3 regions of the Sphingomonas insulae genome follow, and region 3 is predicted to be linked to each of the others. Evidence: predicted binding sites of a transcription regulator. Region 3 holds the regulator's gene; each other region holds the start of a gene.
The links. Region 3 encodes LexA, which represses DNA repair genes until DNA is damaged. Its sites were predicted from a motif close to GTTCCNCNCTTGTTCT; they were not measured.
Positions count from the first base shown of each region.

Region 1: the regulator LexA is predicted to act here: its motif matches at 1,423-1,438, upstream of GTH33_RS16600 (ribonucleoside-diphosphate reductase subunit alpha).
Region 2: the regulator LexA is predicted to act here: its motif matches at 1,238-1,253, upstream of GTH33_RS01315 (ImuA family protein).

Region 1 covers NZ_CP048422.1:3,153,597-3,156,876, reverse strand. Annotated here, with positions in the region: gene GTH33_RS16600 (ribonucleoside-diphosphate reductase subunit alpha) at 1-1,345, opposite strand, end outside; gene GTH33_RS16595 (hemerythrin domain-containing protein) at 1,765-2,244, opposite strand; gene GTH33_RS16590 (EAL domain-containing protein) at 2,359-3,280, opposite strand, start outside.
Region 2 covers NZ_CP048421.1:113,468-116,747, forward strand. Annotated here, with positions in the region: gene GTH33_RS01310 (ParA family protein) at 1-29, opposite strand, end outside; gene GTH33_RS01315 (ImuA family protein) at 1,338-2,033, shown strand; gene GTH33_RS01320 (Y-family DNA polymerase) at 2,308-3,280, shown strand, end outside.
Region 3 covers NZ_CP048422.1:2,769,185-2,772,464, reverse strand. Annotated here, with positions in the region: gene bla (subclass B3 metallo-beta-lactamase) at 445-1,329, shown strand; gene lexA (transcriptional repressor LexA) at 1,320-2,003, opposite strand; gene GTH33_RS14795 (molybdopterin molybdotransferase MoeA) at 2,062-3,243, opposite strand; gene moaC (cyclic pyranopterin monophosphate synthase MoaC) at 3,240-3,280, opposite strand, start outside.

The DNA of each region.
Region 1 (3,280 bases), 380 kb from region 3:
TGAACCGCTCCATCGCGCCGGTGTCGGCGGCATCGGGGCAGGGGCCGCGCTCGATCGCGAGTTGCATCGAGGCTTCGTCGGCTTGGCCCTTGATGTGCTTGAACATGCGCAGGTTCCACGACTTGGCCATCGCGCCCTCGAACGGCAGCCCGCGCGCCTGGAGGAACGAGTGGAAGCCCATCACGCCCAAGCCGACCGAGCGTTCGCGGCCCGCGCTATAGGCGGCACGCTCCATCCCCGGCTCGTGGCGGTCGATGTAATCCTGGAGGACGTTGTCGAGGAAACGCATCACGTCCTCGATGAAGCCCTTTTCGTCCTTCCACTGGTCCCACGTCTCGAGGTTGAGGCTCGACAGGCAGCACACCGCGGTGCGGTCGTTGCCGAGGTGGTCGACGCCGGTCGGCAGCGTGATCTCGCTGCACAGGTTCGAGGTCGAAACCTTCAGCCCCAGCTCGCGGTGATGCTTGGGCATGTTCGAATTTACGTGGTCGGCGAAGACGATATAGGGCTCGCCGGTCTGCAGCCGGGTCTCGACCAGCTTCTGGAACAGCGAGCGTGCATCGACCGTCGCGCGGATCGCCTGGTCCTTGGGGCTGCGCAGGTGCCATTCCTGTCCGTTGCGGACAGCTTCCATGAAGGCGTCGGTGACGAGCACGCCGTGGTGGAGGTTCAAGGCCTTGCGGTTGAAATCGCCCGAGGGTTTGCGGATTTCGAGGAACTCCTCGATCTCCGGGTGGCTGATGTCGAGATAGCAGGCGGCCGAACCGCGGCGCAGGGAACCCTGGCTGATCGCGAGGGTCAGGCTGTCCATGACGCGGACGAAGGGGATGATGCCGCTGGTCTTGCCATTGAGGCCGACCGGTTCGCCGATACCGCGCACATTGCCCCAATAGGTGCCGATGCCGCCGCCACGGCTGGCCAGCCAGACGTTCTCGTTCCAGGTGTCGACGATGCCGTTGAGGCTGTCGGGCACCGAATTGAGGTAGCAGCTGATCGGCAGGCCGCGGCCCGTGCCGCCGTTCGACAGCACCGGCGTCGCCGGCATGAACCACAGGCGCGAGATATAGTCGTACAGGCGCTGGGCGTGCGCGGCATCGTCGGCATAGGCCGACGCGACCCGGACGAAGAGGTCCTGATAGCCTTCGCCGGGCAGCAGATAGCGATCGTTCAGCGTTTCCTTGCCGAAGTCGGTGAGCAGTGCATCGCGGCTGTGGTCGACCTCGACCGGGTAGGGGCGAGCACGCACGGCCTTGCTGCCGGTGCCGACGGCCTGCGTGGCGGCGCTGGTGGTGGTCGCTTCGATCGTGTCGCTCATCGTATCACCCTGCGTGTCCCTGAAGTCCATCGAAACCGCTCCTTCGTTCTCTAAGTGTTCGAATCGGCGGCGCATTTCCATGATACCACCGTGGCGGCCCAGCGGAGAGAACAAAATGAGCACATCGCGTCGCCGCGGCGTGTCCCGTACCGACGTCCGATATGGGTGCCCGTTCCGTTCACTACCAGCAATTGGGTCCGCCCCCGAACTCAACCCCCACAAATTGTGGCAAAGCGGCCCGGCAGGCAAGGGTGTTAATGATGCGGGGGCGATGCCGTTCCCTCGCCGGCATGGTAACCGCGGCGATGCTGCGCGCACGACGCGTGGACTTCCGCGGGTTTCGTAAAGCGCAAGGGAACAGCGCGGGAACGAAAATTTTTTGACGGCTCCGGCCGCCCCGTCCGGTGGGTGCGGAACGGACGTTTCCGGCGCGCCCGAACCGCCGCCGATCAGTGAAGGACCGGTTGCCCCCGGTCGATGATGCCGCGGCGCAGCGCCTCGGCATAGAGCAGCTCGTTTTCGTGACGTACCTGATCGGACAGGCGGGACATCATGGTTTCCGCCTCTCCGGCAAACCTCGACCAATGTCCCAGCACCGCCGCCGGGGTCCAGCGGACGATGAAGTCGGTCCAGTCCGCCTTCAGCACGTCGAGCGCTTCCGACATGGTCGCGGCATCGTCGGGCGACACGCCGGTGCGGACCGCGGTGACGGTGAGGTCGATCACCTGATCCTCGATACCGAGATGATCGGCCACGCAGACGGCGAGTTCGAGCAACAGCACCGCGGCGGCCTCTGCCGGCCGATCCGGCCGACGGGCGAGCACGACGAGGGCGGCGCATTGCTGCGCGATGCGATCGTGATCGCCGACCAGTCGCGCCCAGGACGTACGGCGGGGGTCCACCAGATCGTTGCCGCGGTATTCGACCATGAGGTGTCAGTCCTGAAGATGCCGGAACGCGCGCATGCTGGTGGCGTCAATGGACGGCGTTGGCAACCCGGACGCGACCGCGCGCACGGTGCGCGCGCCGTGGCGGCGGGTCGATCACACCACGCGGCGCTGGACCCGTGAGGGCTGCAACTGGTTGAGCCGGTCGAGGTTGAACGATTCGGCGAAGGCGAGTCCCGCCTTGCCGTCCTTTGCCCAGGCGACGCGCGCGGCGAACATCTGGTCCTCGATCAGCTCGATCAGGACATCGAGGCCGACCGCCTGGCCGTCGATATCGACGCCATCGATCATCGCGCCGCTCGCCGAGATATTGCGGATGCGCACGTCGCCCTCGTTGCGGCCGATCGCGATGCGGGCGGATCGCAGCATCTTGGTGCGGGGTGCGCGGCTGACCTTGTGACCGACGGCGGCGACCTGTACGACGCCGCCGAGCTGTTCGACGACCTGATCGGCCGGCACGCTGCGGCCGTAGACATAGCCCTGGATGTGGCTGCACCCCAGCCTGCGGATCAGTTCGATCTCGTCCTGTACCTCGACACCCTCCGCGGTGGTTTCCATGCCGAGCGTATCGGCGAGCGTCACGATCGCGCGAATGATCGCGGCGTTGCGGTTGCCGGGCTGCGCGGCGCCGCGCACGAAGCTCTGGTCGATCTTGATCTTGTCGAACGGCGCGTTGCGCAGATAGCCGAGACTGGAATAGCCGGTGCCGAAATCGTCGAGCGCCAGGCGGACGCCGATGCCCTTCAGCGCCTTGAACATCGCATCGGTCGCGCCGGATTCGTCGAGGAAGACGCCCTCGGTAATCTCCAGTTCGAGCCGGTCGGCAGCCAGGCCGCTATGCGCGAGCGCCGAGGTGACGAGGGCGGGGAAGGCCGGATTGGCGAACTGGATCGGCGAGACGTTGACCGCGACGCGCACGGCGCGCGGCCAGCGCGCGGCCTGGACACAGGCGGTGCGCAACACCCATTCGCCCAACGCCTCGATCAACCCGCATTCCTCGGCGACCGGAATGAAATCG
Region 2 (3,280 bases), on a different replicon from region 3:
TTAGGGGACAATAGGGTGATGACGGGCATTCGAGACTCCAATCCTAACCGCGATGACCGCGCGGTCGCATGTGTTACAACGGATGACCGGCTCCGGCAAGTTACAGCGGAGCGAAGAGTTATGTGCAACATCTGCGTTCCGTGTAACCGTTGTAACCGCAGCTCAAGAGGGAAGTCAGGCGCCCTTCCCTGCCATCGCTGTCTCCACACAAAAACGACGGTTGCTGCGACGCTGGTTGGTGCTTCGCTGTAACCGAACGATTCGCGCACTCGGACCGAAGATGATGACCGAGCGGGTGACCGGCCCGTGACGCGCTCTCACGATCGGCATGCCGCTGTAAGACTGACTGACAGCATAAAGTCGAGCGAACATATGTAACGCAGCGAACCTATCAGTTACGGCAGTTACAGCGGGTAGGGCGGGTACAGCAGTTACAGCGGTTACGGCGGTTATGCGGCGCAGCTCCGTCGCCACTTCGCATCGTACAGTTCTGTTGCTGCAAAGCGCTTCGCCTCGTTAAGGTCCTGGCCACATGGCCCTCGACCTCGACGGAGCAGTATTGGTTCGATGCGTCACGGCGGTTACACGCGAGACAGCGGGCACAACGGACGCAGCAGGGGAGCGGTCCTAGCCTATGATACGGGTCGGGCTGATAGATCGGTTAATGCGGGTATAGCGGGCGCAGCGGATACACAGGGTATATCGGATACACCGGTTACACCGGTTACGGCGCGTACGGCGAGTACAGCAGGTACAGCGGATAGCGTCATCCCGGCAGGGTATTGGCTCTAATCGCCGCCGCGGGAGCGAGCTAGCAAGGAGGCCCGATATTCGAAGGTACAGCGGCCGCATCTACCTCCGCGCTCCGTGCGGTTATCCCGAACACAGCGGTTACAGCGACCACGTTAAACAGAGGGGCGGGGAGCTGAGAGAACAGCGATTCATTCCCGCTGCCCCCCCCCCCCCCCCCCGATCTCCGCATTCAATTGTGTCGCATGTAACCGCTATCTCGCATTTAACCGAGCGGTCGCGTGTATCGCTTTGGCAGTGCGTCGATCCCGCCTTGGTGCACCACCATCGCTGCGTCCGCATGCGGATCAGCGCAACGCGGTGGGGGAGGGGACACCGCACGATCTCGAGCCCCGATTGATCGGCAAAGAAGCTCCGGCGGAAGCGGCACGAGCCAGCTCGCGCACTCCTGTCGTCGCAAGTGCCTTGACCGAACGCAACCACTGAAGGAACGTATGGGGAACGCTTAGAGTCTGTCCATCATGCTTACGACACCCGATTCCCTCCGAAGTACGGTAGCCAATCTTCGGGCTATCGCGCTGCCCATCATGGATCACCGCATCATCGCCTTCGGCGTCGAAGCTCTGGACGATCGTCTCGGATGCGGCGGACTTCGTGCCGGCGCATTGCACGAAGTAGCGGCCCGGAGCTGTTCGTTGGTGGATGACGCGGCAGCCACGCTGTTCCTGGCGGGCATCGCCGCGAGGGAAGCCGGTGCAGTTGGTGGCCCGGTTCTATGGGCGAGCTGCCGAAATGATCTCTATGCGCCAGGACTAGAGCAAGCCGGGCTCGCTGCCGCGGACGTGATCTACGCACAACCGCCGGATGACGCCGCACTTCTCGCCGTCATCGAGGATGCCGTTCGCGATGGAACGCCTTCAGCGGTCGTCGCGGAGGCGGGGAGGGTGTCGATGGTGGCAACCCGCCGCCTCCAACTTGTCGCAGCCGAGGCTGATATGCCCGTGCTTCTCCTGCGTCGCCGGCGAACCCGCGACCAGGATCCATTGGGCGAGCCATCCGCGGCCTGGACCCGCTGGCGGATCGCCAGCGCTCCCTCGGCGCGCCTCGAGGTCGCCGGCGTGGGCCGACCACGCTGGTCGATCGAGCTGGCGCGCCAGCGAGGCGGCGAACCATTCTCCCTGGTAGTGGAGGGTTGCGATGAGACGGGTCGTCTCGCTGTTCCTGCCGCACTTGGCCATCGAGCGGCTGAGGCGGTTGGAACGGCCCGCACCGCGGCCGCCTGAGGTCGCCGCGCACCTGCTATCCGTCGAGGATGATCCCGGCGCCTGCTCCGTTCCCCGGGGCGGGAGTTGGCGCCCTGGCGCACGTTGGGCTCGCGCCGACACGGCAACGCCGCCGGACGTAGAACACCAGATCGCGACCCTGCCGGCGCACGCCCGACCCCCGATACGCGAATTGGGGCGGCGATCGGAATCGGCTGCGCATCCATTTAAACGACCCGGTACGGCAATCCATCGCGATGCCGTCCGGCCCGAGGATCCGGCGCGACATGCGCCGCTGGCGCTGATCGACAAGGTCGGCCGGCGGGAGGAGGTGGTGGCGGCCTGCACTGCGGCAGTCGCGCTCGGCATCCATGTCGGCATGGCGGCGACGCATGCGCGCGCCCTGGTGTCGGACCTCGATTGCCGGCCAGCGGAACGCCAAGCCGATGCCGCACTGCTCGATCGACTAGCCTTGTTGGCGGTGCGACGATGGACACCGATCGCAGCCGTCGCGCCGCCCGACGGCCTCTGGCTGGACCTGACAGGCTGCGATCATCTCCATGGCGGCGAGGAACGCTTCTGCCGACGCCTGCAGTCCTTCTGCCGGCGCGCGGGGTTCACCGCCCGGGTTGCGCTGGCCGATACCCCCGGTGCCGCCCATGCGGTGGCCCGCTTCGGAACGCACGACATCGCCATCGTACCGGCAGGGGAGGGCGTCGACGCGCTCTCGTCCCTTCCGATCGCCGCACTGCGGCTGAGCGATAGCGCGCTATCCGCGGCACGACGGTTCGGCTTCGAGCGTATCGCAGATGTCCTGCCGGTCGCGCGCGGACCACTCGCGCGCCGCCTGGGACTGCCCGCGATCACCCGCCTTGATCAGGCGATCGGGGCGGTCGCCGAGCCGATCAGCCCGGTTGAAGATGCGAGGGTGCCGATTGTCGAACGCCGCTTGCTGGAGCCGATCGGGACTGCCGAAGCCATCGCGCAAGTCATGGCGGACCTGCTCGAGGATCTGGCCGGAATCCTGCGAGCAAGAGGCCTCGGCGTACGGGCGCTTCGCCTGACCGGCCTGCGGGTCGATGGCGGTGAGCAGGTCGTCGCGATCGGCACGTCGCGGCCGACCCGCGAGGTGCCGCATCTCCTGCGGTTGCTGAAGCTCCGCATCGAGCGGATCGATCCGGGCATGGGTCTCGAACAGTTCCTGCTGGTCGCACCCCACACCGAGCCCCTGGACGCGGTCGATCTCGGCGCCGTCCTTGCCGGCGAGA
Region 3 (3,280 bases):
CCCCTCCGCCGGATCATCGTCGTTACGGACGTCGTCTGCCGGCGTCGCCGGGTTGTTTGGAATATACCGCCGCTGCCGCGCGCATTCGAACGCCACGCTACAACGATCAAGCCGGTACCACGCTCATTCGGCGCATATCGTTAATTACCGCCGGAGCACTGGAAGGGTCGCAACGTCGCGGGCTACTCCACCCGCCGAGTCGTTGCGTATGGGAGCCAGCTGCCTGCATCGCTGGGTTGTTTGGACTATACCGCCGCTGCCGCGCGTATCCGAACGCCGCGCTACGGCGATCCAGTCCGATACCCCGCTTCTGCGGCGCATATCGTCGTTTAGCGCCGCCCCACCCGGAAAGCCGCGACGGTGCAGGATACCCCACCCGCCGGATCGGCGGTGTCAATCCGCGCCCTGAAATGCCATGATCGTTCGAGGTTACTGGAAGACACGATGACCCGCCTCGTCACCCTTGCCGCCGCATTCGCCCTACTCGCATCCGCCGCGCCGACGGCCGCGCAGGACGCGGCGCAGCGCCGTCAATGGAATGCCCCGGCCGCGCCGTTCCGGATCGTGGGCAACGTCTATTACGTCGGCACCGCCGGCCTGTCGTCGTTCCTGATCGCCGACCCCAAGGGGCTGGTGGTCATCGACGGCGGGCTGCCGGAAAGCGCGCCGCTGATCGTCGCCAACATCCGCCGCCTCGGATTTCGGCTGCGCGACATCCGCTTCCTGCTCAACAACCACAGCCATGTCGATCATGCCGGCGGCCTCGCGGCGCTACGGCGGGCAAGCGGCGCGCCGCTCGTCGCAAGCCTTGGCGATTCGGCCGATCTGATCGCCGGTCGCACCATCGGCCGTAGCGACCTCAGCGGCTTTCCGCCGGTCCGGCCGGCGCGAACGATCCGGGACGGCGCGGCGATCACCGTCGGCAAGACCCGGCTCGTCGCGCATCTGACCCCCGGTCACACCAACGGCGCCACCAGCTGGAGCCTGCACACCAGCGAGGGGGGCAAGCCGATCGACGTGCTGTTCCTGTCGAGCCTGAGCGTCGCCGGCCGTCCCCTCGTCACCCGGCCGCATGGCGGCGGGCCGGCGCGCGATACCGTCGCGGTCGCCCAGTTCCGCAACACCTTCCGCACGCTCGCGACGATGCGGGCCGACGTCGTCCTCAGCTATCACGCCGAACTGTTCGATCTGGCGGGCAAGCGCCGCGCGCAGCGGGCGGGCAATGCGCTTGCCTTCGTCGATCCCGCGGAATTGCCGCGTCAGGTCGCGAGTGCCCGGGCCGCGTTCGAACACGCGCTGGCAGCGCAGCGCCGTTCGCCTCAATCGTAACGGCGCAGGATACCCGACAATTTGCCCTGCACGCGGACATGCGCGGGCACGTAGCGCTGCGGTTCGTAGGCGCGGTTGGCCGGATCGAGCCGGATCATCGCCCCCTCGCGACGGAAGTATTTCAGCGTCGCCTCGGCATCGTCGATCAGCGCGACCACGATCTCGCCATCCCGTGCCACCTCGGTACGCCGGATCAGCGCATAGTCGCCATCCAGGATACCCGCCTCGACCATCGAATCGCCCGATACCTCCAGCGCGTAATGCTCGCCGGAACCGAGCAGCGCGGCCGGAACCGCCAGCATCGAACTGCCCTCGAACGCCTCGATCGGTACGCCGGCCGCGATGCGCCCGTGCAGCGGGATCTCGACCACGTCGTTGGCGGGCTGCGGCGCGGCGCGGACGTTGCCGCTTTTCGCCGGTGCGGGCGCCGGCGCCGGCGTCGCGGGCTTGCGCTCCGGCCGTTCCGGCATGCGCAGCACTTCCAGTGCGCGGGCGCGGTTGGGCAGGCGGCGGATGAAATGGCGTTCCTCCAGCGCGCTGATGAGGCGGTGCACGCCGCTCTTCGACTTCAGGTCGAGCGCATCCTTCATCTCCTCGAACGAGGGGGAGATGCCGGTCTCTTCCAGCCGGTCGTTGATGAAACAAACGAGCTCGTGCTGCTTCCGCGTGAGCATATGCGGTCCTTCCCCGTCAGAACAGACGCGGAACTTCTAGGGAACGAAATTAACCTCGTCAAGCGATGACGAGGATTTCCGCCGAGTCGCCGGCCATGGCCGGCGGGGCGCCGATTGGCCGTACGATCAGGCAGTGCGACCGCGCCAGCGTCAGCAGCATCGAACTGTCCTGAATGGTCGAGGCATAGGCCCGGCCATCGCGCAGTTCGGCCCGCAGATAGTCGGTGCGCGGCCCGTTGGCGGGCAGGTCCTCGCCCAGGATAACGTGCGTGGTGCGCGGGAACGGATCGCGCGCGCCCGCCAGATGCGCGATCAGCGGCCGCACGAACAGGGTCGCGGTGACGAAGGCCGACACGGGGTTGCCGGGCAGGCCCAGTACGCTGGCCGAACCGATCCGCCCTGCCATCATCGGCTTGCCAGGGCGCAGGGCAATCCGCCAGAAATCGATCGATCCGCCCGCGGCCTCCAGCGCCGGCCGGACGAGGTCGTGGTCGCCCACCGACGCACCGCCGGTGGTGACGAGCAGATCGGCACGGACCGCGGCGAAGGCGTCGCGCAACGTGTCGAGGTCGTCGGGCAGGATGCCCATGTCGATCAGCTCGATCGGCAGGTCGGCCAGCATCGCCGCCAGCATCGCCCGGTTCGATTCGGGCAATGCCGCCGCGTCGTGCGGCCCGCCCGGTTCGACCAGCTCGTCGCCGGTGGCACAGATCGCGACGCGGACCCGGCCGGCGACGGGCAAAGTGGCGATGCCGCCGGTCGCCGCCACCGCGATGCGCGCCGGCGTCAGCCGCTCGCCGCGCGCGATCAGCCGGTCGCCGGCGGTGAAATCCAGCCCCCGCCGCCGCGTGTTGCGACCGCGCGTCGGCGGCCCCTCGCCGGTCAGGCGGATCGTGCTGCCGGCGCTCGCCACCTCCTCCTGGATCATGACGGTATCGGCGCCGGCCGGCATCGCCGCGCCGGTAAAGATCCGCACCGTCTCGCCCGTGCCGACCGTGCCGGCGAACGGTCGCCCGGCAGCGCTTTCGCCGATCAGTGTCCATGGGCCGGGCAGGTCGGCGAAGCGGATCGCATAGCCGTCCATCGCCGACAGGTCGCTTGCCGGCTGCGTGCGGCGGGCGTGGACGTCGGCGCCGGCCCAGCGACCGTGCGCCTCGGCCAGCGGCACGTCCTCCACTGCGACCGGGGTCGCCAGCGCGAACAGGCGCGCCTGCGCCTCGGCGATCGGAAGCAGCATCAGGCGCGCCAGTGGCCGGATTTACCCCCGGCCTTTTCCA